One region of the Lysinibacillus sp. G4S2 genome, then DNA from elsewhere that is predicted to be linked to it. Evidence: riboswitches for the same ligand, from Rfam matches in the RefSeq annotation. Region 1 holds a riboswitch; each other region holds the start of a gene.
The links. Region 1 has a riboswitch for cobalamin ahead of QUF91_RS25030 (FecCD family ABC transporter permease). Riboswitches for the same ligand answer to the same signal wherever they lie in the genome.
Positions count from the first base shown of each region.

Region 2: another riboswitch for cobalamin. It lies ahead of QUF91_RS12050 (ribonucleotide reductase N-terminal alpha domain-containing protein); the one in region 1 lies ahead of QUF91_RS25030 (FecCD family ABC transporter permease).
Region 3: another riboswitch for cobalamin. It lies ahead of QUF91_RS25955 (hypothetical protein); the one in region 1 lies ahead of QUF91_RS25030 (FecCD family ABC transporter permease).

Region 1 covers NZ_JAUCFJ010000002.1:4,903,381-4,913,621, reverse strand. Annotated here, with positions in the region: gene QUF91_RS25060 (nitroreductase family protein) at 1-79, shown strand, start outside; gene QUF91_RS25055 (NADPH-dependent FMN reductase) at 143-679, shown strand; gene QUF91_RS25050 (sensor histidine kinase) at 1,018-2,382, shown strand; gene QUF91_RS25045 (response regulator transcription factor) at 2,389-3,099, shown strand; gene QUF91_RS25040 (YdhK family protein) at 3,128-3,715, opposite strand; gene QUF91_RS25035 (biotin transporter BioY) at 3,833-4,429, opposite strand; cobalamin riboswitch at 4,604-4,793, shown strand; gene QUF91_RS25030 (FecCD family ABC transporter permease) at 4,943-5,989, shown strand; gene QUF91_RS25025 (heme ABC transporter ATP-binding protein) at 5,995-6,789, shown strand; gene QUF91_RS25020 (hypothetical protein) at 7,057-7,227, shown strand; gene QUF91_RS25015 (endonuclease Q family protein) at 7,300-8,466, shown strand; gene QUF91_RS25010 (S-layer homology domain-containing protein) at 8,549-10,171, shown strand.
Region 2 covers NZ_JAUCFJ010000002.1:2,352,006-2,362,246, reverse strand. Annotated here, with positions in the region: gene QUF91_RS12080 (DUF1801 domain-containing protein) at 1-200, opposite strand, end outside; gene QUF91_RS12075 (NUDIX hydrolase) at 463-891, shown strand; partial or broken gene QUF91_RS28305 (multidrug ABC transporter ATP-binding protein) at 1,057-1,267, opposite strand; gene QUF91_RS12070 (tetratricopeptide repeat protein) at 1,551-2,612, shown strand; gene QUF91_RS12065 (M23 family metallopeptidase) at 2,833-3,729, shown strand; gene QUF91_RS12060 (ribonucleotide-diphosphate reductase subunit beta) at 4,075-5,115, opposite strand; partial or broken gene QUF91_RS12055 (ribonucleoside-diphosphate reductase subunit alpha) at 5,129-6,040, opposite strand; partial or broken gene QUF91_RS12050 (ribonucleotide reductase N-terminal alpha domain-containing protein) at 6,379-7,680, opposite strand; cobalamin riboswitch at 7,843-8,029, opposite strand; gene QUF91_RS12045 (hypothetical protein) at 8,140-8,823, opposite strand; gene QUF91_RS12040 (ECF transporter S component) at 8,820-9,440, opposite strand; gene QUF91_RS12035 (hypothetical protein) at 9,432-9,869, shown strand; gene QUF91_RS12030 (bifunctional adenosylcobinamide kinase/adenosylcobinamide-phosphate guanylyltransferase) at 9,871-10,241, opposite strand, start outside; gene QUF91_RS12025 (histidine phosphatase family protein) at 10,212-10,241, opposite strand, start outside.
Region 3 covers NZ_JAUCFJ010000002.1:5,100,673-5,110,913, reverse strand. Annotated here, with positions in the region: gene QUF91_RS25990 (c-type cytochrome) at 312-1,262, shown strand; gene QUF91_RS25985 (hypothetical protein) at 1,560-1,724, shown strand; gene QUF91_RS25980 (ABC1 kinase family protein) at 1,868-3,856, shown strand; gene QUF91_RS25975 (C40 family peptidase) at 4,203-5,384, shown strand; gene ytvI (sporulation integral membrane protein YtvI) at 5,764-6,822, opposite strand; gene QUF91_RS25965 (hypothetical protein) at 6,916-7,464, shown strand; gene QUF91_RS25960 (glutathione peroxidase) at 7,698-8,243, shown strand; cobalamin riboswitch at 8,972-9,173, shown strand; gene QUF91_RS25955 (hypothetical protein) at 9,382-9,924, shown strand; gene QUF91_RS25950 (helical backbone metal receptor) at 9,926-10,241, shown strand, end outside.

The sequences.
Region 1 (10,241 bases):
AATTGGTAAGGAAAAAGAAAGCAGTCGCCGCTTACGAGGTTATCGTAAACCGGTTGAGGAATTTGCTACCTATTATTAGGGTAGTATAAAATAGAATTGTTTATAAATAATAAAGTTAATGTATGTTTAGGAGGAAGCATTTATGAAAGTAGTAGCAATCGTAGGTAGTATCCGCAAAGAGTCTTATAATATGCAATTAGCAAAATTCATTCAAAAACGTTATACAGAGAAATTTGATCTTGAAATAGTAAGCTTAAAAGATCTACCAATGTATAACCAAGATATCGAAAATGAAGCACCACAAACAGTACTTGATTTTAAAGCAAAAGTTAAAGCGGCAGATGCAGTTCTTTGGGTAACACCAGAATATAATGGTACTGTGCCAGGTGTTATGGTTAACGCTATTGATTGGTTATCTCGTGTGGACAAAGTAATGATTGGCAAGCCATCGTTCATGATGGGGGCATCAATGGGTAACTTAGGTACGGTTAAAGCACAATTACATTTACGAGATATTTTATTCTCACCTGGTGTTAATTCACCATTACTTAGTGGTAATGACGTTTATATTGGAGCTGTGCACACTAAATTTGATGAAGAAGGCAATTTAACAGATGAGAGTACTGTTAAATTCCTTGATGTAGTTATTGATAACTTCTTAAACTGGATGAAAAAATAAAGAGGCTAGGACATAACTGGTCAAAACCTTAAAAAACGCGAGAAATCAATTGTAGAAACGTTGATTTCTTGCGCTTTTCTGATGTGAAATATTGTAATTTTGCTTCAGAAATATACTTATGTCCCAACCTCTTAGTATTGATAAAAAAATGTGTGAATGTTGAGCCGCTTTACATGAGGGTGATTACCGTTCTAGGCTACCCGTTTTCCTGTGAGTGAGCGTCAAGTAGCTTCAGCCGGAACGGAAATCAACCTCTCGCTTTATAAGATTTATTTCTGCATGAAATCTTCATATATTAACGTTATACTTTTATGAAATCCTATATTGGTGGTTAGAGGATGAAAAAACTTTCACTTAAGCTTGGAATAATCTTTTTTAGCACATTATTTTGTATTGAAACATTTATGATGCTTTTCTTACATGCGTCTTTGACCAATTCTAGAGTTGAAGAGGAATTAAAGAGCTTGCAGGCAAGGGGAAATTCACATCGAACAATATTAGAGCAAAATTTCGATAAGGAAACATTAGCTCACGTAGTATTAATGGAATCAAAAGAAAATACGGATGTTGTTATTTCAGATAAGGCTGGAAAACTATTAGCTGCTTCACAGCCACACCCTGAAATAAGAGCTTATATAAAGAAGCTCGAGGATAACGTTCCTTATAATGGAAAGGTATTGCAGGATAATTGGCAGGAGGAGAAATATATTGCAACAATTAGTCCTATCCAAAAACAGCAAACGACAATTGGCTATGTTTTTATGTTTCAAAATACAGATTCTATCCATGCATTAATGGAACGCTTAAATAAGCATTTTCTAATTGTTGGTATTATTTCAGGATTGGTGACCATTGCAGTCATTATTGTTTTGTCTAGAAAGCTCGCCTACCCATTAGTTCAAATGAAAGAAGCTACTTTGAAAATGAGTAAAGGGGATTTTACGGTGGCCCTTTCTACTAATGGTAAAGATGAATTAAGCGATCTTTCTAATGCAATACAGCTTTTATCAGATGATTTACAACATTTAAGAGAAGAGAGAAAGGAATTTTTATCAAGTATTGCCCATGAGCTTAGAACACCATTAACGTTTATAAAAGGGTATACAGACATACTTTATAAACGTGATTTGACGGAGCAAGATCGCCAAAAATATTTAAGCATTATTATAGAAGAAACAAATCGACTTTCTCGTTTAATAAAAGACTTATTTGATTTAGCAAAAATGGATGAAAATTCTTTTGTTATTGACAAGGAATATCTTCATTTGGATGAGTTTTTGGTTAATATTGAAGCCAAGCTGAGCCCTGCTTTTCAGGAAAAACAAATAGATTTTTTTGTTCAATGTGAAGAGGGATTAACATTAATGGCTGATTCGGCAAGACTTGAGCAAATTATTTTAAATCTTTTAAATAACGCATTAACGTATTGTTCCTCAGGAGATTCGACTTCCGTAATTGTGAAAAGACACAGTAACTTGTTAAAAATTATTATAAAAGATACTGGGAAAGGGATTCCGAAGAAGGATTTACCTTATATTTTTGAACGCTTTTATAGGGTAGAAAAATCTCGTACACGTGCGCATGGAGGTTCAGGATTAGGCCTCGCTATTGTCAAAGAACTTGTACATGCACAAGGAGGAGAAGTAACCGTTTTTAGTGAGGAAAACAAAGGGACTACTTTTGAATTACTGTTTAAGGAGTAGGAACGAATGAAAACATTATTACTAATTGACGATGAACCAAGGATGCTAGATTTACTATCTCTTTACTTAGAGCCTACGTTTCATTGTATAGCAATGACATCGATTAGAAATGCTCTAGTGTATTTAGAGGAAAATCATATAGACTTAGTGCTGTTAGATATTATGATGCCAGAGATGGATGGCTGGCAAGCTTGTCAGGAAATAAGGAAGTTTTCGGATATACCAGTGATTATGCTAACAGCAAAAGGGGAGCAGGCTGATATCATAAAAGGGTTAAATATTGGGGCAGACGACTATATTTTAAAGCCTTTCGATGAAGAAGAGTTACTAGCTCGTATAAATGCTGTATTAAGAAGAACGAAAGTTGAAGAAAAAGTTATTTTCTTTGAAGGGCTACGTTTAAATAAAGAATCCTTTGAATTATATTTTCAACAAGAGGCTATTCCTTTAACGCCGAAAGAATTTGCAATGTTAGCGTTATTTCTTGATTATCAAAATAAAGTTTTCTCAAGAGAACATCTCATTAATACAGTCTGGGGTTATAACGTATCAATTGAAGATCGAACTATTGATTCACATGTCCGTAATTTACGAGAAAAATTACGAAAAAGTGGTTTTCCAGCTGATGAGTACTTACAAACAGTTTGGGGAATCGGCTATAAATGGCATAAGTCAGCTGATCGAAAGCCTTTAGAAGCTAGAAATAACAACCTCTGATGGAAGAATTCCCGCAGAGGTTGAATTTTTATTTTTTTGTTGCTAGCTCTTCTTCCGTAACCCATTTATGGTTTTTCACTGCTTCACCTATAGTTGTAGACGTATAATCAATCATATAAACTGTCGTTTGTAGTGCCTCATCTATATGGACAGTCGCATTTTCCATCCCTTCCATATGAGATGCATTCGTTTTGATTTCTGTACCAGGAGCCAATGGAGCTTCACCTGAATCTATCAATTCCTCATGAATAACCCACTTATGATTATCTACGCGATTTCCACCTGTAGTTGGCTCATAGGAGACAATGTAGGCTGTCGTATCATAAGCGCCAACAATCGTTGCTTCTGCGCCTTTCATACCTGCCATATGACCATCCGTAATAATGGCGGTGCTTCCAACAGGAAACTTTGGTTTTTCAGCATTTTTCAAAGTTGTTGGTACTTCACTAGAGCTTGAATGGTTCATCATAGAATGATCCATCTCAGTGCTCTGCTCAGTTTCGGTGTTATTTTTTGAATTGGTTTCCGGCTTAGTTGAACTGGTAGAGCAAGCTGATAATGTTAGTAAAGCTAATGCTGTCAGTATGCCAATAGGCCATTGTCTTTTTAATATCATGTTAATTTCCTCCTCCTTATTTGCCCTTAATGTAGCAAATAAATGTGCAGAAATTGTGGATAGCAGTCTTACAAGAAAAAAAACCCTCTTTAGCATCAAACTAAAGAAGGGTTTCTGTTATTTAACAGGAATTATTTTCAATACTTTTTGTAGGCGGTAGGCAAAAATACCGGCAAATATAGCTAAAATAATATCCTTTGGTAATGGAGGCATCATCCAAAGCCATGCCATCTTATAAGAAAAAGCATCTGGAGCACTAGCCCATAGCTTATAGGCGAAATACATCCAATTCGTTCCAAGTAAATAATTAATGGCAGTTGCAATTAAAGCAGCAATTACATAGCTTTTTTTCGTTCCGCTGCGCTCTACAATAAGCCCTGCAACATATGCAGCTAATATAAAAGTGACAATAAAACCGAATGTAGGACTTAAGATTTGTCCAAAGCCACCACTGAAACGTGCAAATACAGGTGCGCCTGCTAAACCGATGCACATATAAACAGTACAAGCGAGTGCACCTTTTCTACTACCAAGAATCAGTCCTGCTAATATAGCAAAAAATGTTTGCAGCGTAATTGGTACGCCACCAACAACCATAAAAGGTACAAAGGAAGTAATATTAGCGCCAATCATCATCAATGTTGAAAATAGTCCAATATAAGCAATATCTACTGTTCTTAATTTGTGATGCGAGTGTTCCGCTACTGTTGTCATTATTTCACCCCTAATAAGTAATGTTGATAATAATAGTGTAAGAAAATAAAGTTTTTGTGTCAACTTGATTATTTTATTCGGTTAACACAAAAATAATTATCCTTCTTATTTGGATGAATAATTCTAGTAATAGACGAACTATTAAAATATATGATAGAATCGTCATAATTTTAAAATATATATGATGCTAATGGTGTGACATCTTGTAAATGTGTCACTTAAAAGGGAAGTTGGTGCAAATCCGACGCTGTCCCGCAACTGTAACGAGGAGTTCTATGATGATTTAGCCACTGTTCTAGAATGGGAAGGCAATCATAGTACATTGATTCGAAGCCAGGAGACCTGCCAATTAGCGAATACCTGTAATGCCCACGAGGATGAAAGCGATTACGGACAATAGAAGGAAATCTTTCTTACTTTGTTTAATCTCGGGTATTTCTATGCGTATTTAGCATGGAATACCCTTTTTTATTGCTTCGTACCTATTATTTTTGATTAGGAGTTAATAAACAGATGAATAAAAAATTTATACTACTCTCAATGACTCTTCTTCTAGTTCTACTCATTTCAATGACAATTGCTATAATGGTTGGATCGGTTTCTGTTACGCCACAATATGTATGGAAGGTCATCCTTTCAAAAATCCCACTTATACAAAATGGAATAGAACAAGATTGGAGTCGCTCACAGGAAATTATCATTTGGCAAATCCGAGCTCCACGTGTATTGCTCGCTGCTATCGTTGGAGCAGGATTGGCAATTGCAGGAGCAGCTATTCAGGCACTTGTTCGTAATTCAATTGCTGAACCATATATTTTAGGGATTTCTTCTGGTGCAACGGTTGGTGCTACAGCTGTCATCATTTTAGGTGCTTTTTCATTTCTTGGTGTTTATGCTCTTTCCGTATCTGCATTTATCGGTTCTCTCACAGCGATGGCGTTAGTTTTCTTCTTAGCGCGTGTTGGCGGTAGAGTTTCTGTCTTTCGACTTTTACTTTCAGGGATGGCGGTGTCGTTTATTTTATCTGCTATTTCAAATTTTATATTAATGATGTCGAAGCAAGAGGGCGGAATGAAGGCAGTCATGTTTTGGATGCTAGGAAGCTTAGCTGGTGCAAAGTGGAGTAATGTTTTAATTCCTACAGTTATTTTTATTGTGGTGTTTGCCTTGCTATGGCTCCACTATCGAAGTTTAAATTTATTACTTCTTGGAGATGAAGCAGCTGTCACTTTAGGGGTTAATTTACAACAGTTTCGAATTCAACTTATCTTATTAGTTTCATTATTAACGGGTGTTCTTGTCGCAGTCAGTGGTTCAATCGGATTTGTTGGCTTAATCATTCCACATATTGTACGGCTAATTGTAGGTTCAAACCATAAATATGTCATACCGATTAGTGCTTTATTAGGGGGGATTTTCTTAGTTTGGGCAGATGCACTTGCCCGAATTTTAATTGCTCCTGAAGAAATGCCAATTGGAATTATCACGGCTTTTTGTGGCGGGCCATTTTTCATTTGGCTGCTACGTCGTAACAATTATTCTTTCGGTGAAGGGGATTAGAAATTATGACATTAGAAGCGAAACAAGTATCTTTCTCCATTTCTGATGAACGCATTTTACATGAAGTAAGTGTTCAAATAAAGGAAAAGCAATTCGTTGGGCTGATTGGTCCTAATGGTAGTGGGAAGTCAACGCTACTAAAGAATATGTATCGTTTATTAAAACCAGAAAGTGGAACAATCTTATTAAATGAACAGGATATTTTAAAGCAATCGAGTAAAAGCATTGCGAAAAATTTAGCAGTTGTGAGCCAAGAAACACCGGTCTTATTCGACTTTACCGTACATGATTTAGTAAGTATGGGGAGAACACCCCATAAAAAACTATTCGAACTTGATCAACAACAAGATTTTCAAATTGTAAAAAGTGCACTTGATCAAACAGGGATTGCTCATTTAGAGAAACGTAGCTTTAGCTCTCTTTCGGGGGGAGAAAAAAAGCGTGTGATGGTTGCCCGTGCTCTCGCTCAGCAAGCACAGATGCTTATTTTAGATGAGCCAACAAATCATCTAGATATTCAGCATCAATTGCAGCTAATGGATCTAATTCAAACCCTACATCTAACAGTTGTTGCTGCCATACATGATTTAAACATTGCAGCTATGTATTGCGATCAAATTTATGTTTTACAGCAAGGTCGAATTGTTTGTTTTGGAACACCAGAAGAAGTACTTACGCCACAATTATTACAGGATGTATTTGGTGTTTATGCTGATATTCAAATACATCCACTTACAAGGAAGCCTTATTTAACGTATGTCTCTGAGCAATTTACGAAGAAAGCTTTAAAAACTACATAAATAAAGTATGGTTCTTCGGCAAAAGGAGGGGTTGATCTCCGTTCCGGCTGGGCGCTTTTTTTACGAATAGCCTGGGACGGAAATCACCCTTATTTAAAGCGCCACAAAATTTACAAAGATCTTCTTGACCATTTTGTTTTTCAACAATAACAGATACACCTGCTATTTATGGATAGGACAACTGTTAATAGAAGAAAGAGCTTCATTTTCTTCGTGTATACTTATATCCTTTTTGGGGAATTGTATACGTGAAAGGAATTGATGAAAGTGGAAGAGATAAAGTTTGCACAATTAGATCAGCAACAGCTTGAAAAAATTAATGAGCTAGAGAAGACAATTGGCGTGACAATAGTGGCGTATGATTCTTCGACAATGCCATCACAGGGCTCAGGTGCTTATGAATCAAATAATAGTACTCACAACAATCATCCATCATGATTAAGAGTGAAACGCCTTGCAGCAATGTGAGGTTTTTTTATTTCATTGAAAATAATAGAGGTGTTTACAATGATGCAAAATTTATATGCAGATTTACATATTCATATTGGACGTACTTTAAGTGGACGCGCTGTCAAAATTACTGGCAGTAAATCGTTAACGTTAACAAAAATTCTCGAGACTTCTAGTGCAAGAAAGGGACTAGATATTATTGGAATTATTGATTGCCATTCACCAGAGGTTATGGATGAAATGTCAGAAATGATTGAACGGGGTGAACTGAAGGAGCTAGAACAGGGAGGGCTTCGTTATAAAGACACAACCCTTATCCCAGGCACTGAAATTGAGATTTATGATTGTCATTGCCTTGGACCAATCCACGTACTTGCCTATTTTCCAACACTTTTACTTATGAGGGAATTTTCAAATTGGATGTCTTATCATATGAAAAATATTCATTTAAGCTCACAGCGTATCTATTGTGATGGTCGAACATTGCAGCAAAAGGTTCGTGAGTTAGGAGGGCTGTTTATTCCTGCGCATGTTTTTACACCGTTTAAAAGTTTGTTTGGTAAAGGTGTGCATCGTAGTTTAACAGAAGTATTTGACCCGCAACTTATAGATGCGATTGAGCTAGGTTTAAGTTCTGATACCGCTATGGTGAGTAACATCAGAGAGCTTCAAGCATACACATTTGTCAGCAATTCTGATGCACATTCGCTTGGGAAAATTGCACGTGAGTATCAAAAATTAAGACTATCTGATGCCAATTTTACAGAGCTACAAATGGCGCTACATGAACAGCAAGGGCGCGCTGTAACAGCCAATTATGGCTTAAATCCTTTGCTGGGCAAATATCATCAGACTGTCTGTGCAAAATGTGGTGAACAGCTTAGCAATATGGCAACAATCTGTACTAACTGTGAAAGTATCCAAATTATTAAGGGAGTTTCTTTACGTATTATGGAGCTATCAGAGCAGCTGACGGATAAACGTGTTCGACCACCGTATATTCACCAAGTACCACTAGATTTTATTCCAGGTTTAGGACCGAAAATGATGGAAAGATTGCTACAAGCATTTGGTACAGAGATGAACATCTTGCATCGAGTCTCACTAGAACAGCTTGAACAAATCGTACCACATAAGATTGCTAAGATGATCGATTTAGCAAGAACAGGACAATTGGCAATTGAAGCTGGTGGTGGTGGCATTTATGGGAAGATACAGCTTGAATAGAAAAAACAATTTCTCTTATTTAACCCATTTTCATCCTCCATATATTAAAATAGTAATTAGCAAAAGATGGGGGAGTGAGTGTATGCAATTATCAAAGAAATTTCGATTTTTAGCGGCTGGTGTACTGGCGTTGCAATTAGCGCTACCAGTAGGGGCAAACGCTGCGGAGCAGAGAGATTACATAGCGCCAAGTTGGGTAGCTCAGGCAGATTACGTAGCACTTGGCGATTCTTTGGCTCATGGTATGAATGAGGTTGGCATGATCGGTTTAGGTTACGCAGATTTTGTTGCACAAGCTTTACAGCAAGATGGTTTCATCACTTCTTATAATAAGGGATTTGCGTATTCAGGCTATACAACAAAAAATGTACTGGAAGATATACAAAATGATGTGGAAAAGCCTGTGACAGGATTCGGGTATAAAAATGACAAGGTAAAACTTCGTCCCTCTATTAAAGAGGCTGAAATTATTACTTTGACAGCAGGTGCCAATGATTTAATACCTATTTTAAAAGAGTCTCAGACAACTGGTATAAATGCAGCAGCGATGTTAAAGGCATCGCAAGGAGCAATTAAAAATATTGCCGCTATTTTAGAAGAAATAAAGAAACTAAATCCGAACGCTCAAATTTATGTTATGGGATACTATAATTCTTTCCCGTACTATAGTGAGGATTTACAGAAACAGTTTAAAATGTTATTAACAGTTATGAATACGACGATCAAAACAACTGTTGAAAATGCGGGTGCTATCTTTGTACCGACATACGATATTGTAGCAAAAGATGTTCCAAGCTATTTACCAAACCCAGAAAATATTCATTTAAGTGAAGCAGGCTATTTAGCAGTAGCGAACGAGGCATTTTTACCAGCGATTAAAGCAAGTACGTTATGGGATGTTTCAAAGGCTATCCAAGTAAATGTGAAAGATAGTACAACTGCAAAACTAAGCTGGCAGAAAGCGAAGGATAATGTAGGTGTCACTAAATACAATATATATGTAAATGGTAAGCTATCATTTACGCAAAAGGCTGATACAACGGCTATAACTTTGGATCATTTAATAGAGAACACAGCATACATGGTAGCTGTTAAAGCAGTTGATGCAGCAGGCAATGAAAGTGTACAAAGTCCAACAGTTACTTTTACGACAGGGAAAAATGTAAGCTTTACTGATATAGACAATCATTGGGCGAAGGAATATATCCTGAAGGCAGCAGAAGAAGGTATTATGAACGGCTACGCAGATGGTACGTTTAGACCTGAGCAAAATGTAACTCGGGCACAGGCAGCTAGTATACTTGTTAGAAGCCTAGGTTTAACGACGAAGGAACATGCACCATTTACAGACATCGCAAGCTATGACGTTGGAACTCAGTCAGAAATTGCAGCAGCGTATGCATATGGGCTAGTGAAGGGAACAGGTGAGAAGTTTAACCCAGTACAGCCAGTTACTCGTGCTCAATTAGCATTAATGATTAATCGTGCCTATGAACATCAGCTAAAGCAACCTTATGCTGTGAAAGGAAAAGCACCATTTTCTGATATTGCCTCTTACAATGAAGAAACAAAACGTGCAATAACTATGTTGTATGAACAAGGCATTGTTATAGGTAGTGAAGGGAAATTTTCACCAGAGGCTCCGACAAAACGTAGCCATGCAGCAAAAATATTTGTAAATTTCAATAGTTTATTAAAAAAATAAAGATAGTGAAATAATGCAAGGTAGAGGTTGTAAATAATGAAGTCAAATGATTCAAAGAACAGGCAAAAAA
Region 2 (10,241 bases), 2.6 Mb from region 1:
CCTTCATGTCCAGATTCATATTTGTAATGATAGCTACCAAATCCGATAATACTAGGCCCCCACATTTTAGCTTCATATCCTGTTACTTCAGTAAAAATATCCAATAGTTGGTAAGCATCTTCACGTTTCTTAGGATGATCGACGTTTTCAATAAATTCAATAACACTCTCATCCGTCTCTTTCGTTTTTAATTCGTACATGTTTATACCTCACCTTCTAAATATTAGTGCATCATAACATTTACAGAAGTTTACCACAATTGCTAATACAAACGTGGCTTTAAAACAAAGTTCGATAAGAAATCCAATTACCTTTTATGCTAATATAATTTCTTATTTCACTAACGGCACAGGTTAAGTTATATACCATTTATTTAATTGTTATAATAAAGTAAAACAGATTCACAGAACAACATATGAATCTAGCGGAGCAGGGTTTTGAAGAAGAGAATGGAGGTAGAGGATGAGAAAAGGGCAAATTCGAGCAATTGCTATTTGTATATTTAGGAAAGGCGATTCAATACTTGTCGCAGAAGGTTTTGATGAAGTAAAGAGAGATCATTACTATCGACCAATTGGCGGAGGAATTGAATACGGGGAGACAAGTTCTAAAGCAATAAAGAGAGAAGTACTTGAAGAAATCGGGGCAAATATAAATAACTTAAACTATTTAGGTACACTTGAAAACATATTTACATATAATGGTGACCTTGGACACGAAGTAGTTTTTGTTTATGATGCTGAATTTGTTGAAAAGTCTTTTTATGAAAAACCTTCTTTTTTTGGACATGAAGATAATGGTGCAACCTTCAAATTGCTTTGGAAGCCAATTAGCGATTTTTCCAAAAATAAATTAAGCTTAGTTCCAGAAGGATTATTCAATTTGCTTTAAATCACTAGATGAGGAAAGAACGATCTTAAAATTGGACAGTATTCTTGAAATAAAGCTAAAATTGTTAAGTTATACACTTGTGCTATCGGGTCCTAGAGGGCATCATAGCTCGTTATAAAAGAAACTCCATTTGACTTTTTCCAAATGGAGTTTTTCTTTTTGTTATTATGTAAAGGATGAAGAGTTCAAAACTTTTTGCTGTAGATTACTATAAATTCCTTGTTTTTGCATAGTGATTCCCCCTGCTCAACAATTTCCCCTATTGAATAACAAGAATTTAGTCGGCATTTTCGATTGTTTTTAAGCGGTGAGCAATGACAAAGCTTGTGCGTCCCTGCATCAAATGCTGTTGGCCTTTTTGAATATCAACCTCTGTTTATGTATAGATGTAGCCTTCTCCAGATATCCGAATTTTCTAAAATTTCCTGGGCAATATCGAGTAGCTTTCCTTTTTGATCAGCTGGAATTTTCTCCTCTCCGCTCTTTGTATATCACATTTCTTCTAAATATTTTTGAAGAAAACTATCAAATGGCAATTATTTTTTTGTGTCTCCTACTATTTTTTAGAGCCCGGTTGATAATTTATACTTAAATCAAAAGGAGGTTTTATCCTTTTTTTCCAGAATAATAATTATATCAAGCAGAGAAGAGGCAGAATCATGGAAAACACTAAAGATATAGCATTACAGCTACGAAGACAAGGAAAACTACAAGAATCGAAACAAATGTTTTTGACATTATTATCAAACGACCAACTCAATCCTTCCCTCCATTATGAATGTGCACGAAGCTTTGATATTTTAGCTGAAGAAACAAAGGCAATGCCATTTTATGAGCAGGCGATTGAACTAGGTTTAACAGATGAAGAACTGGAGGACGCATACGTCAAATTAGGATGCATTTATCGAACACACGAACTTTTTTTAGAGGCGAAAAAACTTTTCCAAGAAGCATTCCGTAAATTCCCTAAAAAAGAACAAATGAAAATATTTTACGCCATGGCATTATATAACGTAGGAGAACACGCTGAAGCAATGGGTTTCTTAATTGACAACATCGCTTATACGACAACTAATCAAGATATATTAAAATACTATCGAACAATTACTTATCTAGGTCATCGATTAGATTCTAGTAGCGATGAAATTATTGCGCTTGATATAAATCAGCCGTTACAGCCTACTCCAACATCTATCGTAGAAAAAGTAACAGAGGGGCTTAAAAATTTTGGTCTTGGAGGTTTCCATACTGGTGGAGGTTGTGAGTATGATGAATATTTTAATTATTTTAATGTTCGAGATTTAGAAACACGAAGATGTGCCCTTGCCGCTTTTACAGTGATGCTCGGTAATTGGCATGCGCGCAGTAGTTCTACCTTTATTCCACAGCACGACCGAAAATATTTAGGTGGATATGATCCTAATGAACCGTTTCATGAATTGAACAATTACATCGAAGCCATCGTTGCTCATCATCATCAAATAAAACAAGACTTCCCTGTGATGTTTGAATATATTATTGATTTTTTAATTTCTATAGAAGAAGAAAGAAAAGTACCTTACGAAAAATGGTTTCCAGAATTAGATGCTCAACTCGTTCAACGATTAAGGGATGAAGTATTACTTCCTAATAAATCACTATTAGAGGTCCCTACCGAATACAAATACTTTTTAAGAGAAGCTGGCATTACACCATTTTTCCAATCAGACTTTTTTGAATAAACTTGAGAAAAGCCATGTCAGCACTAATTATGCTACATGGCTTTTTTTCTCTAAAGTTATTACAAATCATCAAACCTGTTATCTTCTTCACATCTTCTGGAACTCTGGGGAAAAGGTTCTTTAACTGTGATCACTATGTTAGAATGAAAATCAGAATGAAGTAAACATTACCAATAATGTTATAGCTTCCAATAAAGCAACAAAAAGGGGATGAGAAATAGTGTTTCCAATCTTTTATTCCATTGGTTTGCTAATCGTATTACCTGCGAGCTTTATTATTTCACTATGGAAAGCTCCTTTTAAAAGTAAACTGGAATGGTTGTTGGACTCATTGGTAACTGCAGCACTAATTATTTGGTTATTTCAAGCAGGAAACTGGAGTTGGGTCGGATATTATGTTCGCTTTCTTTGGTTAGTTCTCTTGATTGTCACTGTCATTTTTTCTTGGAAAAGGGTAAGGAATTTACCGTTTACAATAAAATATACACTAAATCAAAAGTTTTCAATTGGTATTTATATTGTCCTTATTTTGGTTTTTGGTACGTATAATGCTTTGGTCTTAAAAAGCTATACAGTAGCTGAAAAAGGAATTGAGTTATCTTTTCCACTTAAGAATGGCACCTATTATGTCGGACAGGGTGGCAATCAGGTGTTAATGAACTATCATCAAGACCATCCAGGTCAAAAATACGCGTTAGACATTTTAAAATTAAATACGCTTGGAACCCGCGCAAGTGGACTTTATCCAGAAGAATTGGGTAAGTATCAAATATTCGTAGATGATTTGTATAGTCCTTGTAACGGAAAAGTAGTCAACATCCAAAATGATTTACCTGATCTCCCTCCTCCTAAAGCTGATCCAGAAAATCCTGAGGGAAATCATGTCGCCTTATCCTGCGAGAACTATGATGCTACCGTTTTATTAGCTCATATGCAAAAAGGCAGCATAGTGGTGGCAAAAGGAGACAAAGTAACGACGGGCCAAATACTTGGGAAAGTAGGAAACTCCGGAAATACAAGCGAACCACATTTACACATTCACGCCGAAAAGGACGGGAAAGGTGTACCGATCACATTTAATGATCGATTTTTAGTGAGAAATAGTTTGGTACGATAATTTTAACTTATTTCTTTTTCTTGTTATATTACCTTTATCAGCGGTCGTTGGAGGTTTATCAGCGATTACCCTTGGTTTATCGGCGATTGTTATAACTTTATCAGCGATTACTCATGGTTTATCAGCGATTGTTATAACTTTATCAGCGATTACTCATGGTTTATCAGCGATTGTTATAACTTTATCAGCGATTACTCATGGTTTATCAGCGATTGTTATAACTTTATCAGCGATTTAAAAAGCGCGAAAAATCAATTTAATAAACTTTGATTTCTCGCGCTTTTCTAATGTGAAATTTTATAATTTTGCTTTAAAAATACACTTTTCCCCTAGCCTCATTGAGCATTACAAATCATCAAACCCGTTATCTTCTACATTAACCTTCACATATTGACGAGAACGTTGCTCGAAGAAATCTGTTTTCCCTAAATCAACATCTTCGTAAGCTTTAACCCACTTCAATGGATTTTTGCGATAGCCTTCAAATGGACGCTCGACGCCAAGTTGATTACAACGAACATTGGCATAGAAGTGCACATAATCATGGACATCTTCCACATCAAGGCCATCAATTTTATCGCCAATCACTTCATTGGCCCAATCGACTTCTAGTTGTACAGCCTCACGGAAGATTTCCTGCACACGTGCTGCTCGTTCTGGCGTATCGTATTCAGGATATTCCTCTAATAACTCTTGATAAATTTTCACAAATAAATCAACATGTAGCTGTTCATCGCGGTTAATATAATTAATCATCGTTGACGTTGCCACCATTTTTTGATTGCGTGCTAGATGATAGAAGAAGGCAAAGCCAGAATAGAAGAATAAGCCTTCTAAAATCACATCATAAATAATCGCCTCTAGCATATTGTCAACAGTTGACTCCTCTGAAAATGCACGGTAGCCCTTAATAATAAAATCATTACGTCGCTCTAACACTGGCTCCGTACGCCAAAAGTCAAACGTACGATCTTGTTCATCTTTGTTCACAATACTTGATAGCACATAGGAATACGAGTGATTATGAATAACCTCTTGCTGCGCTAAAATGATCATTAGTGCATTTAAGCTTGAATCTGTTAAATAATCTGCTACTTTCCCCGCAAAATCAGTTTGCACACTGTCTAATAGCGCCAGTAAACCGATAATCTTTAAGAAGGATTCCTGCTCAACTGCTGATAGCTCAGGAAACTGCTTCACATCATTGCTCATATTAATTTCAAATGGAGTCCAGAAGTTACCTAGCATTTTTTTATACTTTGGATAAGCCCAGCTAAAACGCACATCATCCCAGTTTAAAATGTTAGAAGAGCGTCCGTTCACAATGCCTGTTGAACGGTTCGGTGCTTCTTTATCCATAATTTGTCGTTTAGTAATTGTTGTCATTATTTACTTCCCCCTAGCTAGCGCAAGACTCACATTCTAGCAATTCTACAGATGTCGAGCGCACATAATACGTCGTTTTTACACCGCTCGCCCAAGCATTCATATGCAGTGCCAGTAAATCCTTCGCCTTAATCGTATTTTGAACATATAAATTAAGCGAAATACCCTGATCGATATGACGTGCTCGTGCAGCATTTTGCTTGATTGTCCAATTTTGATCGATGAAATAAGCAGATTTATAATACCAAGTCGTCACTGGTGATAAATCTGGTACAGTTACTGGTATTTTGTAATCCTTCTTCTCCTCTGAATAACTCTTTTGGAAAATAGGATCAATCGTTGCCGTACTGCCTGCTAAAATGGATGTCGATGAGTTAGGTGCAACTGCCATCACATAGCCGTTGCGCATACCTTTTTCAGCAACTGCCGCACGTAATGCATTCCATTTATCACTGTCATAGCCACGTTTGTCAAAATAAGCACCAGTATGCCAATCTGAGCCCTCAAATAATGGGTAGGCTCCTTTTTCACTTGCCAAATCGTTGGAAGCACGAATCGTTAAATACGCAATTTCCTCATATAGCTTGTCCGCGAATTCTACAGCATCCTCAGACTCCCATTGAATTTCTTTTAAAGCTAATAAATGATGCCAGCCAAATGTTCCAAGTCCAATACCACGGTAACGCAAGTTTGTACGCTCTGCCTGTTTTACTGGAATTGTATTTAGAGCAATAACATTATCTAACATACGTACTTGAATTGGAATCAAGCGCTCTAAAACACCAGCCGGTACAGCTCTACCTAAATTAATGGATGATAAATTGCATACTACGAAGTCTCCAGGCTTGCGACGTGTAACGATGACATCATCTTCTAAAGTAATAGACTCAAATTCAGTTGGTGACATGTTTTGGAAAATTTCTGTCCTTTTCTTCAACTAGGTTCGCTAGACCTAATCCGTTCTCTTATGAACTGCTGTATATCACTATACAGAGGAGACTATATCATCATCCTCAGCTCTACCTGAAGGATGCTCCGCTTTTCCCTTTATGAATTATCCCTATAACGGGCCTCGCTTGAGGGGTACTCTACTCGCTTCTTCACTCATGTTTTTCAATGAGTTATGCTTTCGATAGTCGTTAGGCTTTTACTTTTGATTAACTAATTTAATCAAAAGATTTAGCACGGTAGGTTATCACATTGTGACTTTCCCCGTTTAACGGAGTTTTCGACAACCATTTCTGATTGAAGGTGCTACTATTAACACAAATTACTTGAGTAAACCATTCCTTCATGTTTATTCGGATTCATGCGGTTTACTTCATCACGATAGAACATAAACGGCACGCCTGTTTCAAGCTGTGAGCGCATAATACGCTTCATAATATCGATCGCTGGTACGACTTCACGGCTTAATAAAGGATTGGCGATACATTCTGCATATTTTGTACGGAAGGAACCGTCACCTTTTTTCTCATCATAGAAATCCTCTAGTGAGTAGCCCATAACCTCTCGTACTTCATGTGGGTCAAATAAATGCCATTCCCCGCGCTCTTCAACTGTCTCCATAAATAAATCCGGTAAGCATAGCCCTGTGAAAATATCATGGGCACGTAAACGCTCATCCCCATTGTTTAAACGTAAATCTAAAAACGTAAAGACGTCCTTATGCCAAACATCTAAATAAACAGCAATAGCTCCTTGGCGTTGACCAAGCTGATCGACTGAAACTGCCGTATTATTAAGCTGTTTAATCCAAGGTAATACGCCACTTGATGCCCCTTTAAAACCTTTAATAGATGAGCCTCGGCTACGAATTTTGCCCATATAAACGCCAATGCCACCACCGTATTTCGATAAGGTTGCAACATCTGTATTTGTGTCGTAAATGCTTTGTAAACTATCATCTACTGTATCGATAAAGCAGCTAGATAACTGTCCATGTGTTTTCCCTGCATTCGATAATGTCGGAGTGGCTACTGTCATATATAAATTGCTCATTGCCCAGTAAGACTCTCGCACCTTTTGTAAACGATTTTCTGTTTCATCCTGCATCAATGTCATCGCAATGACCATCCAACGTTCCTGAGGTAGCTCCACTGGTGTTTTCGTATAATCACGGACAACATAGCGGTCCATCAATGTTTTTAAGCCAATATATGTAAACAACTCATCTCGACTTTGTTCTAAATAAGAAGCAAGTTCCTGAAGCTCTTGCTCACTATATTTTGTTGTTAAACTTTCATGATACAAACCAGCCTCTGTATAGCGTGCTAATTGTGCTGGGAATACCTGATAAACATCTTTCACTGAAACGCCGCGACGCATTGCAAATTGGTCATATAATTTTTCTAAATAAATTTGCGCTGCAACAAATGTCCAATATGGCTCCTCTTCATCAATTAGGCTAAGCGTTTGTAAAATCATCGCATCTGCCCATGCCTCAAATGTGGCATTGTCATTTTTTCGTAGCCATCGATCCGATAACCTTACAAAACTTTCAAGTTCATCCTCCGTGTAACTATTCTTTAACTTAGCAATTTGCTGTTCGATTTGAATTGTCATATACACATACTCTCCCTTTCTTTCTACAACAACACAAAAAGCGATCATGCACCCTCTATCGGTTGCGTGATCGCTGTAAAATCGGAAATGGAAATGAAGGACATGCACACAAAGAAGTGAACAAATCTCTCGCCTCCACTTCTCAATCCCCGAAGAATGTGTTGTTGTCTCGAACAAATTGGCAGGTCTCCTGGCTCATGCTTCCTCCAAATGATCGCCTTCCCATTTTTAACAGTGGCATCATCATCATTTGTCAGCACTTACAGTTGCGGGGACAGCTTCGGCTTAAGATGCTCTTTTTCCGAATTCCCTTTTAAACCATATTGGTACCTCTTGTCCAAAATACTATATATTGTGTTTTAACTCCTAAACAAATCTAACATATTGTGTTTGTTGTTGCAATAGGCGTTTTGCCCCTTGAATTTTTTTAAGTGCTACTTTTTCTCGAAGCAAGCCCTATTACAATGCAGTTTTACGTAGTTTTTCAAAATTTCTAGGAAAAATATTTTGTGCCAGTTGCTCTTTTTCTGGATGTACTCCTAGTAAAATGACTGCACATGGGCCAGCCGTTTTCTCAACATCTAGCGAACTTTTGACCTGTTGATTGCCAAAAAGGCGGGTAAATTCTGCTTGCAGACCTTTTGATCCTACTGGCCAAACTTGCTGCACGATGTCCTCTTTCCATGCCTGAAAAACAGGCTGTAGCTGTGCGACATCCTCAGGCTGCGCAAGGACTTCATTGCCTACAAGTGGCAGTCCATATGTATACCAAATAAGTTGTTCATGCTTAGTTAGTGTACGTTTCTGCTGTTCTCCAAGCATCGTTATAGACAAACCTGATTGTACAGTTGGCATATTGGACTCAGTGCTACCGTCTATTTGCGGACAAATAAGACCAGCTTCATCAAAAACTTGCTGAATGCCTGCTACATACCGAGACCATGCCGCATCCCCTGAAAAATTAGCGAGTAGGACATGTGTTGGTAAAGCATTTGCGGCAAGCTGCTCTAAAAAAGTAACACGTGCTGTCAAGTATGCCGTTAGTTGATCTGAGGCTGACACAACATCTTGTGGTTTTTCACCAATTGCTGCGGCATTATCTGTCGTAGCAATGAGCTCCCCTATTTTTATGGCATTTCTCAATGTAATCGCCCTGCCTTACGCACAAATACTTTAGATAAAATTGGCATTGCAACTGCAACGATGATTAAATTAATTAATGTTGCCAGCGGAAGACTCGTAAGAGATGCCCAATAAAATGCCGGACTAATGATAAAGTAAAACGGTAATGGTGCCACAACGCCATTTAAAATAAGTGCCACAGGCCATTTCCAGAAATGCATTCCTTTATTATGCATAATCCCGAAGATCCATACAACGATAAACATTTCTACTGCGATAATAATATGGAGTGGTCCTAGTGGGAAGCCAGAAGTTAAGGCTGTAATAAAATGCCCAATTACCCCTGCAACCCCAGCCAATACTGGAGATAAAAATACAACACTCAAAAATGCGGGAGCAGAGTCCAGCGCAGCAGTTGCAATAAATGCTGGAATTTTAATCACTGCACCAACTGCACATATTGCCGCTACCATCGCAACGAGTGTCAATTTCATTAACCTTTGTCGATCCATTCCATTTCCTCTTTTCGTTATTTTATTATCATAGCGTGGGGTGATTTCAGTTCCGGTTAGGCGCTTTTTTACTGACGCTTCGCTTTCGCACAGAGCAAAGCTTCCCTGGGGCGTCCGATGAGCCACCAGCTTAACTCCAATCAACGTAAATACATGCTCTTCCATCCGTCGCTCTGTCTTCTATCCGTCACTTTGACGGTTCTACACACAATTTTGATGGTTCTATCCACAATTTTGACGGTTCTATCCACGAATTTGACCGCCCTATCCACGAATTTGACCGCTCTATCCACGACTTTGGCCTTTCTATCCACGACTTTGACCGCTCTATCCACGATTTTGGCCTTTCTATCTACGACTTTGACCGCTCTATCCACGAATTTGGCCTTTCTATCCACGAATTTGACCGCCCTATCCACGAATTTGGCCTTTCTATCCACGACTTTGACCGCTCTATCCACGAATTTGGCCTTTCTATCCACGAATTTGATGGTTCTTTCCGTCACTTACACCTTAGAAAAAACATCCACACTAAAGAGCCTTACAAATTCTTAGATCATTTAATTTGTTCCCCGATACCGTACCAAATGCGTACGACATGTTCCGCTTCAGCAAATAACGCCTGGTACAAGCGCCCACATGTATCGCGTAATAATCGTGCCTGTTTTTCCATCGGCACAACCCCACGTCCCATATCGGTCACAATTATATACAGTGCACAATTTTCGTCAAGAGTCTTTAGTCTTGTCAAAATGGTTTTGACAAGGGCCTCATCATCCTCCAGATCTTGTGTCACGAGCCACTTTTCTAAGTTTTTAATAACAAGTATATCACTGGCAGGAATGTCATCAGGTACATAGCCATCTACTAGCTCAACTTTTTGATCTGCAAGCAAATTCATGACATAGTCGGTTTTTCCACTATAAG
Region 3 (10,241 bases), 200 kb from region 1:
GGTACAATGCTGTACTCGGCATTTTAGAGTGTTGAGAATTTATTATACCGATGAGACAGCAATAAATTTTTTATGTGCGAAAGCGAAGCGTTACCGTAAGACAGCGATAATTACGCTAGGGTGAAAGAGAATATCAGATAACTAAACATACTACAAGAGGTATTAAGTCTGGATTGTTGTGTTATAGAACAATAAAATTTGAAATTTTATCCTCAAAAGGGTTCTATTTGCGTGAGGTGTGAGGAAAATCACATCGAAAAATATGCTGTTTTGCTAAAATATAGGTGAATATACAAAGGGGGGTATTGTAGATGAAAACTATAGTAGCGGGAGTAGCGGGGACAGTATTATTAGCAGGTACACTTTTTGTGGGGGCAGTCATTAGTGACAAAATTTTAGGAGATGCTAACGGAGAAAGCAAAGAAGCCGCAGAACAGACAAAAATACCAACAACAGGAGCTGCTCAGTCAGTTGTCTATGCACCGCCGAGTATGGAAGAAGTACCGGATGGACCTATGAAAGAAACGATATTATACGGCTATGAACTAGTTAATAATACACATGTTGCCGCAGAAGAGTATGTTGGGAATCAATTATCTTGCACAAGCTGTCATGCGGGGGCTGGCATCGATGAGCAAGCTGCGTCATTAGTTGGTGTTACGGCGAATTATCCGCAATATATTGCACGTTCAGGTGATGTTGTAACGATTGAAGAGCGTATTAATGGTTGTATGGTTCGTAGTATGAACGGTAAAAAGTTTGACATGAACAGCGAAGAGTTAGAAGCTATGGTCTCGTACTTCACCTATATTTCAGAGGGCGTACCTATTGGGGCAGAGCGTGAATGGGCAGGTACAAGTACTATGAAAAACGTGCCTATACCAGACGTAACGAACGGTGAAGAGTTATATGCCCAGTCTTGTATCACTTGCCACGCGGTTGATGGTTCTGGTACTGGCGCTAATACAGGTCCGGCATTATGGGGTGAAAAATCATTTAATGATGGAGCGGGTATGGCACGTATGTCAAAAATGGCTGGCTACATTAAAACTAATATGCCAATCGGTGCAGCTGGAACTTTGACAGATCAAGATGCCGCTGATTTAGCAGCCTATATTTTATCGCAGGATCGACCTGAATGGGCAAATCATGATAAAGATTGGCCAAAAGGTGGACGTCCAAATGATATTATGAATAAAGAAAAGCGGGACCAAATTAAAAATGGCACAATAGATTGGGAGCAAGTGCTTTCTGCAAAATAAAAGAGGATGCTACGAATTGACAGCATTTTTTACGAGCAACATCGAAAATTAAAGAAATGAATACAAAGATTAACGGCACAGTGCTAGTGACCGCTTAAACCTTTCAATGCTTTTTACCTTTAGATGATCTTTGTCTAAAGGTATTTTTTATTGCTTACTAAATCTACGTCTGAGGTTTTATGGGCGTCTTATCCTTAAATTGATATATTTAGAATCATCATTGAAAGTTGTGGATGGCATTTATTACAACGTTATGTCATGTATTTAAGTTGATCTTCGTTCCGACTGGGCGACTCCTTGGGGATTAGCGTCACAGATGAGGCCCTGGAGCGAGCATCGCGAGTGAAGCGGCTCATCGGACGCCCCCAGGAAGCTTTGCTCTGTGCGAAAGCGAAGCGTCAGCAACAAAGCGCCCAGTCGGAACGGAAATCAACCACACGTTATGATGATGAGCCATATTAAAACAACTAATGTCAAAGCATCTGTATTTACTAGAAAGGGAATCCATTTCGAAAGAATCCTTTCGCGCAATGGATTCGTTTTAATTAAAAGGTCGTAATTTGTTATACTTGCGGTATTAAGAAGTAGCATCGGAGGTTACGCTGTTGATTTTTTTGAAATTTTTAATCCAAATCATTGTTGTATCAGGGATTATTTATTTTGTAAGTGGTCGATTAATTGGTTCAAATATCAATTTTGTTCGTAGGGTTCTTTCTGTAGTCATTAGTGTGATCTTGACGTCCTTTGTTTACTGGTATTCTTATTTGCGCCATACAGATTTTTTATCCGAAACGGTGATGCAAACGGTAACAGAGGTCAGTACACTTATTTGGATTGGTAGCATGCTGCTAATTTCTATGCTGCTCTACCTTGTTTTTGAGCTTTTTGACCCAAGTGGTATTGCAGCTGGAGATCGTCGTAATGGTCAAAAAAATCTATTGTTGCGCCTTCGTAGCTACTGGCGACAACAAAAGCGCTTGCGACATGTGTTAAAAATAGCAGTGACAAATGGTGTTGTTCAAACGATTAAATACGCAAGACAACGAGAAAATGAAAAGGAGCTTGCAATTGCTTTAAGGGCTACTTTAGAGCAATGCGGTGGGATATTTATTAAATTTGGTCAGGTGCTTTCTACACGTAAAGAACTGTTTTCGCCCATCTTTATTGATGAGTTGGAGAGGCTACAGCATCGTGTGAAGCCTTTACCGCCAGAGCAGATAACTCAAATTTTAGAAGGAACACTTCCTAAGCCGGTGAATGACATCTTTGCAAATTTTCAAATGGAGCCTATTGCTGCGGCATCTATTGGACAAGTACATAAGGCACGATTAAAGAATTATGATGAAGTCGTGGTGAAGCTATTGCGTCCAGAAATAAAGGGGATCATGCGAGATGATCTCGATATTTTAGAGGAATTTTCCAATTGGCTAACAAGCAAGTCTTCATGGGCTGAGTCACTGGGCTTTCGGGAACTTGCTAGAGGATTTGCAGATGGATTACGCGAGGAAATTCATTTAGATATTGAGGTTCGGAATACATTGCAGGTGACAAATGCCCTTGCTAAAAGCGATTATAAGGTACGGATTCCAAAAATCTATACAGAATATTGTAATGAAAATATTATTGTTATGGAATATGTACGTGGGAAAAGTGTTGCGGATGGTACGGCTGTATTTAATAGTTTAAAAATTGATCGTATGCAGTTTGCGCGTACTGTTTTATATTCCTTCTTTGAGCAGATGCTCTTTTCGGGTATTTTTCATGCAGATCCACATCCAGGAAATATCCATATTGATGAGATAGATGGCACACCAATCCTGCTTGATTTTGGTGCTGTTGGTCGTTTGGGAGCTACACAACAAGAGGGCTTAAAGCTATTTTTAATGGGGATTCAGCTAAATGATTCAAGTATTTTATATGATGGCTTAACACTATTGATTGAAAATGCTGATCATGCAGAACGTGCAAAGATGGAACAAGCAATTGATCAAATCTTGTTGAAAATTTCTTACGTGGATCGAATTCCAACAGAAGAATTAATACATGCGTTATTTACGGTTGTTCGTGATTTCGGTCTTGCTTTCTATCCTGCGGTAGGTTTAGCGCTAAGGTCACTAGTAACATTGGATGGGACATTGCGGGTAATTGATTCGAGTTTTGATATTTTTACGGAAGCAAAAGATTTTTCATCCGCGTATATGCGGGCATCTTTCCTGAAGCCATTTAAAGAACCGATGGCAACAAAGGAACGCTTGCAAGAAGAACTATCCATGCTTATTCCGACATTACGCAAAATGCCAAGACGAGTTGACCAGCTTATTCAACGGGTGGAGAGCGGGAAAATTATTTTACATCACGATGTTTTTTCGGATGAGCATAATGCTCGTTTTATTACAAATCTGTTTTCCCAGTTGGTCCTGCTTCTTGTTGGTATTACCTTTGGCATTATTTCTGTAGCACTTTTAGCAATCGCACAATTTATTCACGCTTCATATGCCGTTTACTTAAATACAGCTGCATACATAGGTTTATTTTTGTGTGCTATTCTTTTAGTTCGGCTTTCTATTCAAGCGTTACGCTCTATGAAGCAATAGGTAGGGGAGATGTTCCCTTACCTTTTTTTTATATTCATAATGTTCTCGTGAAATATTACAAAAAGATTACAAATTATCGGGTGTGTCTAATAGAAAAAGAGTTAAAAGGCTTATTTTGTAGAAAAAAAAGCTATTTTAGAGAATTTTTCAGAATTTACGTGAATGTTACAAATATATTTCGAGTTTTACTAAACGATTAAAAAGGTGTGAAATAGTATAAAAGTTATGCTAATAATGCTAAACTTTAAAAGGCTAATATAAATATAAGAAATTACAAAAAAAATCGTTCAATTGATTACATTAAAACTACAAGAGCGAAATTGACTAATGAAGGGAAAGAAGTTAAGTGGGTAAGCGCAATAAATGGCGTAAGTCGGTGGTACTAGCATTAGCACTAGCTGGTGGCTTATTATTTAACACAGTTCAACCAACAGAAGTACACGCAGAAGAAACATCTCAACAAATGATTGATAAGAAAGCTAAAATAGATGCAGAAGTTAAAAAGCTTCAAGAAGAATTAACAAAACTACAACAAGAGATCGATGAAAAAGTAAAAGTATTTAACAAAGTACAAGCAGATATTAAAGCAGTTGATACAGATATTAAAGAAACTGAAAAGCGTATTGAGCAACGTTCAAAAATTTTAAGTGAACGTATGGCTGCGTATCAAGCACAAGATGACACTGTGGGTGTTTACTTAAACGTTGTTCTTGAATCAAAAAGCTTTGCAGATTTAATGGACCGTGTCGTAGCGGTAAAAACATTAATGGATGCTGACCAAGAATTAGTAGATCAACAAGAAGCAGATAAGGCTAATTTAGAGAAACAAAAAGCAACATTAGATGAAAAACAAAAAGAGCTTCAAAAGCAATTCCAAGAGCTTCAACAAAAGGAAAGCGAAATGGAAGTAAAAAAAGCTGAGAACGAAGCAAAATCTTTAGCATTAAAGGCAGAAATCGCAACGAAAAAAGAAGAAGAACGTTTAGAAGCAGAACGTAAAAAAGCAGAGGAAGAAGCAGCTCGTTTACGTGCACTTCAATCAGCTACTCCAGTTGTACAAGCAACAAATGGCAATGGTAACGATAGTGGCTCTGACAAGGATAGTAGCAATAGTAATAATGGTAACAAAGGTAATGCACAAAAAGTTGTTGTTGGGTCTGGCGCAGGAACTGCATCTTCAGGTGATGCTATTTCAACTGCGAAGCAATTCTTAGGTAGCAGCTATGTTTGGGGCGGTAGTAGCCCATCGACAGGATTTGACTGCTCTGGTCTTGTACAATGGTCTTACGCGCAAGCAGGTGTATCTTTACCTCGTACAGCATCACAACAATATTTAGCAACACAACGTATTTCAGCAAGTGAAGCACGTGTAGGTGACTTAGTATTCTTCAGCTATGGTTCAGGCGTAGCGCATGTAGGTATTTACTTAGGTAATAACACGATGATTGATGCACAAAATAAAGGTGTTGTCATTGAATCACTTGATTGGTGGAATCAATATTTAGTAGGCTTCGGACGTATTCAATAAGCCTTACATTATATAGACGATTTAAATAGCAAAAAGGTTATCTTTGTAATGAAAAAATACAAAGATGACCTTTTTTGTTTGGGGATGATTGAATGGGTGTTTATTTAAAATGCTATATCAGGCGTGTTGATTAACCATTTTTATACATTCAAAGAGGCTGATTTCCGCTACGGGCTACTCGCTTTCCTGCGGGCGAGCGTCGAGCCGCTTCCTCCGCTCTGCTCCGTGTAGGGTCTCGTCTGTCTCGCTTTCCCGCGGGAGTCGAGTAGCCCTACGCTACAATCAGTTAAAATGGAAAAATATTGGCAAAGTGGTAACGAAAAAATCCTTTTACCACTCAATAATAAACCTATTTTTTTCCTAATCAACACGCCTGATGCTATATTTTAAAATTCAGCTTGATAATACCTGTTTCTTTTAATGCAATAAAGAAAATAATGACAAAAGGACCTGCGAGTAAACCGATCACACCAAATAACTGAAGACCAATAAACATTGCAATTAATGTAGGTAAAGTTGATAAACCGATATGGTCACCCATTAATTTAGGCTCGACTACTCGACGAATAATGAGTAAAATAGCAGCTAGGATGAATAATTTTACAGCAATAGATATATTTCCTACCAATAGGTGATAAAGCCCCCATGGCGCTAAAATAATAATAGAGCCGAGGAAAGGAATAATATCAATTAGCCATATAATGATGGTCATCGTTATTGCATATTTTGGTTGGATTAGTAGGAGGCCAATAAGTGTGACGCCTCCAATAACAAAGCTAACGAGTAGATGTGCCTTCATATAGCCGAAAATAGCACCCTTTAAACGATTCAAGACGATTTTCAATTTATTTGCAGTACTAGGCTTTAAATATTTATAAGTAATCTGTTTTAACTTGGGCAAATCTAGCATAAATAGAAATAGAGCAATCATATAAACGAGAAGACTGATAAATAGGCTTGGGATTTCAGCGAAGAAGGCTGTAACTTTAGTATAATTAAAGAAGTTTAAAAAAGATTCTTCCATTTTCTTTATGAAATCCATTGTTGTATTTTGAAGCGAGGTACTTACTTCGGGAGGAAAGTCTTCTGTGTATTTAGAAATGTTTTCTTGCATGTTGAGCCACATTTCTGATAGTTTTGAAATATAATAGGGAGCTTGCTTTGAAATTAAAATTATTTGCGACATAAGTTGTGTAATAGTAAAGTAACAAATAATAGAAATTAAAATAACGCTCACTATATAAATAAAGGCAACTGCAATTTTCCGAGACATTTTCCATCGCCGTTTAAAGAACATAACAATTGGCTCTAAAAAAAATGCGGTAACACCAGCTAATATTATGGGAACGGAAACCGGGACAATAAAATATGCGGCTACGATTAAAGAAATAATCATAATCATTCTAAAAATTAGTTTCCTAGTATTAATTTTATTCATAAACTCACCTTCTTTTACGCAAAGTAAGTTAAGTGTACCATAAAAAATTATAATATTATTACGGTCTGAAACAATAAAGGTAGGGATGGAATCATGGAAAAAGAGATTATGCAACTTTTTAGTAATTTAACAGAGCGTGATCGCGATATTCAATATGAATCTTACGAAGAATTGATGAAAATAATGGAGGAACCAGTTGATTGGACATATGCAGTTTGGGAACAGCTTGTTAAAGCTCTTACATACAAAAATGGACATATTCGTGCAAGCGCTGCACAATTTTTATGCGCATTAGCAGCGAAAAGTGATCCGGAAGAGAGAGTATTAGAAGACTTCTTGAAGATTTGGGCAGTGACATATGATGAAAAAACAGAAACTGCGAGACATACTTTGCAGGCAATTTGGAAAATAGGTGTAGCAGGGCAGGTACAAAGAGATTTAGTCGTTTCATATTTGGCAAAAAGATTCCAAACATGCTTAGACGAAAAGAATCCGAAATTAATGCGCTATGATATTATTTTATCTTTTAAAAAGCTATTTGATGAGACGAAAGACCCGAAGCTACTAAAAATTGCGGAGCGTTTAATTGAGGAAGAACAAGATGTTAAATGCAAAAGAAGATATAGGAAAGCCATCCATTAAAATTCGTGGAATGGCTATTTTTTGTGAAAATTCTTTCATTAATAGAGAAATAGTTTATAATATATCCAGGCGTGTTGGGCAGGGAAAAATAGGTTTATTCTTGACCGGTAATAGGATTTTTTTTTGTTAAAATTTTGCTAATGTATGTCGATGCCCTTAGCGGAAAATATTGTCTTCTAACATGATTAATCAACACACCTCATAATATATGAAAAAATAAAAGGAGTTAAACAATGAGCATTTATAATTATTTAGTAAAGAAGCCAAATGGTGAAATATTATCAATGGAAACTTATCGAGGGAAAACGCTGTTAATTGTTAATACAGCAAACAAGTGTCGTTTTACATATCAATTCGAAGACTTACAAAAAATGTATGACAAATATGGGAAAGATAATTTCGTCGTATTAGGTTTTCCTTGTGATCAATTTGATAATCAAAATCCTGAAGATGGCGAACAAACTACACACCTTTGTAAAATCAACTATGGTGTAACATTCCCAATTTTTGAATTGGTGCAGGTAAATGGAGATGCAACACACCCATTATTCAATTATTTAAAGCACGAGATAGATTATCGCGAATTTGGCAAGGCAAGTATGCAGGAAAAAATGTTAGCAGAAGCAATTATCCAAATTGCGCCTAGTTTTTTAGATGGTCGTAATATTCGCTGGAACTTTACGAAATTTTTAATAGATACAAATGGTAAAACAGTTGCCCGCTTTGAACCTACAGATTCACAGCTTGATATTGAACAAGCGATTGAAAAAATCCTATAAAATAACCTTGAATCAATACTAAAATCCGTTTTTGATTAAAAAGTTGGTTGATGAAAGCATATGAGTAGAGGGAGAATCAGACTACGTTTACACGTCCTTCCGCAGCGGAATGTGCAATCAAGTACATATTTTTGTAAAGATCTTCATTTTTAAATCTCGTGAATTCAGAATAGAGAATGATTTTGTCAGGTGTGTTGATTAACCATTTTTATCCACCCTAATTAAATTAGAAGGATCTGATTTCCGCTACGGGCTACTCGCTTTGTCGCTGACGCTTCGCTTTCGCACAGAGTAAGGCTTTCTGCGAACGAGCATCGAGTAGCCCTACGCTACAAGCTCTTCATAATAACATGTGGTTGATTTCTTTGATAGAAAGAGCTTGTTTTTCGATAAAAGCCCAAATAGTTTCGATAAAATGAGATTTTGTTTCGATAAAAGCTCAAAAAGTTTCGATAATGAGCGATTTTGTTTCGATAAATCTTCAAAGTATGCCTATAAAACGAACGAAAGTAGCTTTAGCGATTCTGTTTTGGGTCTCGACACTAAATAGCAACAAGAAAAACCCTTTCATCGATCAATAATAAACCTATTTTTTCCTAATCAACACGCCTGAGATTTTGTATAGCTATGTAGAAAAATGGCTTACTATTGTTCGAATTCCTTTGTTTTCCGTTTATCTCAAAGCTATTTTTTCCTATCAATATATGTTAAACTGCTTTACAAGTGAATTATTCTTGCGAAATAAAGGTGTTAACAAGCATAATCGGGAATTCGGTGAAAAACCGAAGCTGTTTCCGCAACTGTAAGTACAGGTATCATAAATATATACCACTGTCTAAATATTAGATGGGAAGGTTTTATGATTCGTACCATGATCGAATGGAGTTAAACTGTACAAGCCAGGAGACCGACCTTTATTTGAACGTATAAATACTCTTCGGAAGCTAGGGGAATATGCGGCAAATCCATAGGCTATGTCGTGTCTATGCGACACTATCTCTGTTATTTTCGTCGTTTCCATAGAAGGAACGGCGTTTTTTTATGTACACTTATAATTTACCTGATGAAATTATAGGACAAGCATTGGAAGGTATTTATAAAGTAAGAATTTTTCATGAAGGAAAGCGGGGACTTAGACTTGAAAAAAGATGCACGTTATTCTTGCTATCCATTTATGCGTGAAAAGGCATCGACAGTAGATTTTGAAATTCGAACGGATAGCCTTACAACACATATTGGGGCCGCTTTAGTAGCGGTGAAAAAAGAGACGGTAGAGGTAGTAGCCGATGATTTGCTAGCTATTTTGCCATTGGCTTACCATGTAAATGGCTCAGTACGAGGTAAATTAGCGGTAACTGAAGATGATTTGACTTGGCTAAGTAATCGTTATGATTTCTATGTTAGTCATGTAAAGGGGGAAATACAAAGTTTTGTATTACCTCAAGGAACAGAGGCTGCTGCAGCATTACATTTATGCCGTAGCGAGGCGAAAAAGTCATATCGCATTTTGCACAAAGTGTCTGAAGAACGGGAAGTACCAGCTATTCTCTTTGATTATTTAGGGTTGCTAGCCAATGTATTTTTTGTAATGGCCGTCTATACGAATCAACACGCTGGTATTGCTGAAATACCGTTTATAAGTAAGTCATACCCGATGAAAAAGAAAAAGGAGAATCAATGAAATGAAGAAAATGTTTAAGCTACAATGGCTTTCTGTGCTGATGCTGGCCTTCGTATTAGTTGGCTGTGGCGCGAAAGAAGATACTAATAAAGAGACTGTTTCTAAAGAAGATCAACAAGTTGAGAAAACAAGTTATAAAGTTAAGGATGATCGTGGTGTAGAAGTAGAGTTTAATGCAGTGCCTAAAACTATTGTTTCATTACAACCAAGTAATACAGAAATATTATTTGCACTAGGCGTTGGCGACAAAATCGTTGGTGCAACTGAGTTTGATACGTATCCAGAAGAAGCAAAAAAAATTGAGCGTGTGTCAAGTT